2 linked regions of the Lactiplantibacillus plantarum genome follow. The protein of the gene in region 2 binds, or shares a complex with, the protein of the main gene of each other region. Links are inferred from orthologs where the notes say so. Each region holds a gene or a part of one and is shown on either strand. Other genes may lie near its edges.

What was found. Proteins that work in one complex are often made in the same cells at the same time.
Region 1: the proteins of rpsJ (region 2) and nusB are in contact, whole or in part, in a solved structure (PDB 3D3B), measured with the Escherichia coli proteins. The link is inferred for Lactiplantibacillus plantarum from one-to-one orthologs.

Annotation. Positions count from the first base shown.
Region 1 is NZ_CP039121.1:1,493,903-1,496,837, reverse strand. What follows is about bases 78-2,935. They hold nusB (transcription antitermination factor NusB), read right to left. Parts: upstream 1,788-2,935; coding sequence 1,368-1,787; downstream 78-1,367. Other genes in these bases: E5260_RS06860 (M24 family metallopeptidase), read right to left, coding at 2,920-2,935; efp (elongation factor P), read right to left, coding at 2,292-2,849; E5260_RS06870 (Asp23/Gls24 family envelope stress response protein), read right to left, coding at 1,784-2,242; E5260_RS06880 (bifunctional 5,10-methylenetetrahydrofolate dehydrogenase/5,10-methenyltetrahydrofolate cyclohydrolase), read right to left, coding at 362-1,222; xseA (exodeoxyribonuclease VII large subunit), read right to left, coding at 78-369. Also shown: more of xseA, read right to left, coding at 1-77. UniProt on the Escherichia coli protein: Part of the processive rRNA transcription and antitermination complex (rrnTAC). The complex forms an RNA-chaperone ring around the RNA exit tunnel of RNA polymerase (RNAP).
Region 2 is NZ_CP039121.1:2,365,210-2,367,964, forward strand. The notes cover bases 1-2,678. They hold rpsJ (30S ribosomal protein S10), read right to left. Parts: upstream 1,655-2,678; coding sequence 1,346-1,654; downstream 1-1,345. Other genes in these bases: rplW (50S ribosomal protein L23), read right to left, coding at 1-37; rplD (50S ribosomal protein L4), read right to left, coding at 37-660; rplC (50S ribosomal protein L3), read right to left, coding at 679-1,308; fusA (elongation factor G), read right to left, coding at 2,606-2,678. In the rest of the region: more of fusA, read right to left, coding at 2,679-2,755. UniProt on the Escherichia coli protein: Involved in the binding of tRNA to the ribosomes. Part of the processive rRNA transcription and antitermination complex (rrnTAC). The complex forms an RNA-chaperone ring around the RNA exit tunnel of RNA polymerase (RNAP).

The DNA of each region.
Region 1 (2,935 bases), 870 kb from region 2 along the record:
AGCCGCTAATTTCTTTTTAAGTTGTTCGTAGGCTTGATACAACGCACCCACGCCGTCTGGTTCCATGCGTTCCACATAAATCTGGTAACTACCACTGGGCTCATACAGACCAATCCGGCCCACGACCAGAACCTTCATACCTTCTTCAGGCTGAAATTTGACCTTGGCAAACGCCGACTTGAACATAATGGCTGAAATCTTGGCATGGTCATCTTTCAAACTGAAATATTGATGCGTATTAGGCCGGGGACGATAATTAGAAACTTCCCCCGTTAGGTACACTTTACCTAAATATGGATCAACCTCGAATTTACGTTTTAAATACTGAGTTAAAGCTGTCACTGTCAAATATTGTTGACTTTCACTCACTTACATCACTCCACTTTGCAAGTTCCACCGTTGTCTGCATCAAGGTGGCAATCGTCATTGGGCCCACACCACCAGGAACGGGCGTAATCAACCCTGCGATGCCTTGAGCAGAATCAAAATCGACGTCACCCACTAGTTTACCATTTTCATCACGATCCATGCCAACATCAATGACCGTCGCGCCTGGTTTGATATCAGCACCAGTGATCAGGTGTGCAATCCCCGTTGCAACCACCAAGATATCCGCCGTCCGGGCGACCGCCTTTAGGTCAGCTGTTTTACTATGTGCAATCGTTACAGTTGCGTTAGCATTTGTTAACAAAGCGGCCATCGGCTTACCAACAATGGTACTCCGACCAATAACAACCGCCGTTTTACCAGCCGGATCAACCCCATAGTCAGCCAACATCGTCATAATACCGCGAGGCGTATTTGCTACAGGATAATTACCTGGAAAATTGGTGATCAACTTACCAACGTTCGTCGGGTGAAAACCATCGACGTCCTTTTTAGGATCAATGGCCATCGTGATCAATGGTTCATTAATTTGGGCTGGTAGTGGCGACTGCACCAAGATGCCATGAATGCTGTCATCCGCATTGTATGCCGCAATAATGGCTAACAGTTCGTCCTGACTAGTAGTCGCTGGCAACTGCCGCACCACGGAGTGCATCCCCAACTTAGTGGCTTTACGATTCTTATTTCGAACATAGATTTGACTGGCTGCATCGTCCCCAACAATAATTACAGCAATCCCTGGTTGAATTCCCTGAGCAGCCAATTCCGCTACTGCCGTTGCCGTCTGCGCGTTAACTTTCTTAGCTACTGCCTTACCATCAATAATCTTCGTCACAAGTGCCACACTCCTCTTTCTCTGTCTGGTCTTATTTTAGCATATCACCACAATGATTTATGACCGGTTTACTAATAAGTTATTAAAAAAAGTCTGGCAAATCGCCAGACTTTTACGGTAGAACATAAGATTGTTCGGTTTTAGACTAATTGGCTTGGTTTTTAACCACTTTACCAAGCACCCCGCTAACGAATTTCCGAGAGCGGTCATCACTGAACGCCTTTGTCAATTCAATTGCTTCATTAACCGCGACCTTAGCTGGAACGTCGTCAACAAATTGCAATTCAAAGAACGCGATGCGTAAGATAATCAAATCGGTCTTAGCCAGTCGGTTCAACGACCACTTCTGACTTAAATAAGGCTGAATTTGAGCGTCTAATTCAGCTTGATGTTCACGAACACCAGTTACTAACGTACTTAAATATGCGGGAATTTCAACTGCATCCGCTTCTTCAGGGTTGAGTAACTGTTGGAACAACTGATTTTCATCAGCGTCTGGGTTAGCATTCAACGCGAATAAAGCTTGAAATGCTTTTTCCCGGATTTCATGACGCGTTAAACTCACGATTCTTCACCATCTTCATTTTCATCGGTCTGGGTATCTTCATCACCAAACAAGTTGTTTGGATCAATGGCACTTTCAGTCTTCTCAGTCACGATACCAGTGATGTGGACATTGACTTCACTTAAGGCGAGGTCGGTCATAAATAAGATTTGTTGCTTGACCTTATCTTGAATCGCTAAAGCGACTTTTGGTACCGAAACACCATAGTCCAAGTATGCGAACACATCAACACTAATCTGATCATCGACGATTGTTAACTTGACACCCTTACCAAGATTCTTCTTGCGACCGAACAACTCATTTACACTGGAAGAAATCGTCCCTTGCATCCGGTTAACGCCATCAATTTGACTTACCGCGATACCAACGATTATTTCAAGCACTTCTGGTGCAATTTGAATTTGTCCTAAGCTGGGTTCTTTGCTTTGTAACGTAATATTGCTACTGTCAGCCATTTTGACATTCCTCCAATTCCATGTTTGCCGGTATTAGTTTTTCTAAAAATTAAGCCCGTGAAACGTAAGTGGAGTCAACGGTGTTAACAATCAGCTTGTCACCGGCCTTAACGAAGAATGGTACCTGAATAATTGCACCAGTTTCCAACGTAGCTGGCTTGGAGCCACCGGAAGCAGTATCACCCTTAATCCCTGGTTCAGTTTCAGCAACTTCCAAAGTAACCGTGTTTGGCAAATCGATTCCCAACACTTCACCCTTATAAAGCGTTACTTGAACTTCCATGTTTTCCTTCAAGAACTTCAATTCGTCTTGAATGTGGTCGCCAGGAATTTCAATTTGTTCATAAGTTTCCGTATTCATGAAGACATAGCTGTCACCATCGGCATAAAGGTATTGCATCGTACTCTTTTCAATTGGCGCTTGTTCCATCCGCGCACCGGCACGGAAAGTCTTGTCTTGAACGGCTCCTGTCCGTAAGTTCTTAAGCTTTGAACGAACAAACGCGCCACCCTTACCAGGCTTAACGTGCTGGAATTCCACGATGCGCCAAATTGCGTTGTCTACTTCAATCGTCAAACCATTTTTAAAATCTGCAGTTGAAATCATTTTTAAAAATCCTCCTCAAATATATCTTTATAACTATAACAAGACCGAGCCGCTGTGGCAACTGTCTTAACTATAAAATCAGTAAA
Region 2 (2,755 bases):
TAACTACAGGACGTAAAATTACATCGCGTGCTTCCATTATGCGAGCGCCTCCTCTAATTGATCGAGGGCTTTTTGGGTAACGACTAATTTGTCACTATTAGCGACATCTAAGACGTTAACACCTTTGGCTTTAAGGATCTTAACATTTGGTAAGTTACGACCTGCCAAAGCAGCCTTTTCATTGTCCTCTTCAACCAAAACAAGAGTCTTGGTATCGACGTTGAGGTTGTTTAATACATTTACAAAATCCTTAGTCTTTGGTGCGTCGAAAGCTAAGCTATCAACTGCAACTAAGCTGTTGTCTAAGACCTTTTGTGAAAGGACAGACTTCAAAGCTAAGCGCATAACCTTCTTAGGTAATTTGTAACTGTATGAACGAGGGGTTGGTCCGAAGACAATCCCACCTTTACGCCATTGTGGTGAACGGATAGAACCTTGACGCGCACGACCAGTACCCTTTTGACGCCATGGTTTACGACCACCACCGCGACGAGCACTACGGTTCTTAACTGCGTGAGTTCCTTGACGCATTGATGCACGTTGCATCAAGATGGCATCAAAAACCACGTTTTCGTTTGGTTCAACACCAAACACAGCGTCGTTCAAAGTAACGTCACCATTTTGCGTACCGTCTTGTTTAAATAATGCTACGCTAGTCATGTATTATGTCCTCCTTCCTTATTTACTCTTAACAGATGTTTTAACTGTTACAAATGACTTGTTGGCGCCAGGGACATTCCCTTTAATTAATAAAACGTTGTTTTCAACGTCGGCACGAACGATTTGTAAGTTTTGCATCGTACGTTGGTGATTACCCATCCGGCCTGGTAATTTCTTACCTTTGAATACCCGGTTGATGATGGCACCCATTGAACCAGGACGACGATGGTAACGAGAACCGTGAGCCATTGGTCCACGACTTTGGCCGTCCTTATGGATATTACCTTGGTAACCATGACCTTTAGTGATACCCGTAACGTCAACGGCGTCGCCAGCTGCGAAAATATCCGCTTTGACTTCGTCACCTACTGTGTAATCTCCAAGCTCAACATTACGAATTTCACGAATGAAGCGCTTAGGAGTCGTTTTTGCTTTTGCTGCATGACCTTGAGCAGGTTTGTTCGTCAAGACTTCGCGTTTGTCGTCAACACCTAATTGGATTGCTTCGTAACCGTCATTTTCAACGGTCTTAACTTGCAACACAACGTTAGGTTGAACTTCAACAACTGTAACGGGAACTAATTCGCCGCTTTCAGTGAAGACTTGCGTCATTCCTACCTTTTTCCCTAAGATTCCTTTAGTGGTCATGAGTACACCTCCAATTAATTGATTTTAGTTTAGTAAATTAAAGCTTGATTTCAATATCTACACCGCTAGGCAAGTCTAACTTCATTAATGAGTCGACCGTCTTAGGCGTTGGGTTAACGATATCGATTAACCGCTTGTGAGTCCGCATTTCGAATTGTTCACGTGAGTCCTTAAACTTATGTGGTGAACGTAGAACGGTATAAATAGTCCGTTCAGTAGGCAATGGAATAGGACCTGAAATAGTAGCACCAGTTCTCTTTGCCGTTTCGACAATCTTGTCAGCTGACTGATCAAGAATGCGGTGTTCGTATGCCTTTAAGCGAATACGAATTTTTTGCTTTGCCATTGTTGTGACCTCCTTCGTCTATTTTGAAAATAAGACTAGCTCCGTGAAAATTACCGCCACGTCCCATGACAATGTGGCCGGGCGTGTCGCAACCTTTCACATCAAAGCTAACTACGACTACTTGATGATGGGGATATAGTTATCCCCTTCTAAATACCAAGCACAATCTATAATAAATGAAAAGCTCTGTAATAGCAAGTGTTTTCGCACTTTTTTTATAACCATCGTTGTAAACCGTGTTACCTTTTTGAACCAGCTCAATTAATGTAACACAAATTCCATCCAATTAATAGCGTTTGCGCCTAATTTCTTTTTGGTGAGCGCTTTACATTTCTCACTGCCGACCGGCCACGATCATGTGGACACCTACTAGATTGCATTAACACTTTCTCAGGAACAAGACCCGCGTTCAGCGTCATACATTTTTGTCTGGAGTCATTTAATCGGACTTCAACACGCTTAATTCAATCGCTCCTACATCTGACGGCGCCGTCACACTGACCCACGTTCTTGTTCATCTACCTTCTATTATATTGTCATCTGCTTACCACCGACCGTCAGCACCTTGGCCGTGGTCACCGACAACCGTCAACTCATGTGGTTATCTCCGGTACAAAAAATGTGATGTTGTCCGCGTTCTCCTTATTATGCTATGAGTCTCGCACCCTTTAATATTATGGCTGCCAGTTTTATGGTCGCAGCGGCTAGTAACTTAACTAGTGCGACCCTTGTTGCGCGATTGTACCCTTGCGCGATGACACAGGCCTGAGCAGCACTGTGCTCGTCACAGCCGTACCCAATGCCAGTGACGGCCAAACTATCCCAAGCCGCTTCAATTGATGTGCCACGTTGTCTTACGACGAGCAGTAATCACATTTAGTTCGACCAGAAATTTATGTAAAAAAAGAACGTCCAGCCGAAGCTGAACGTCCTTCTTATTATCAATCAAGCTTATTTGGCAGGAGTGCCGCCATTCTTCTTGATGATATCTTCTTGAACTGACTTTGGTACCTTTTCGTAATGATCAAAGGTCATTGTGAAAGTCCCACGACCTTGAGTAGCTGAACGTAATGTGGTTGCATAACCAAACATTTCAGCCAA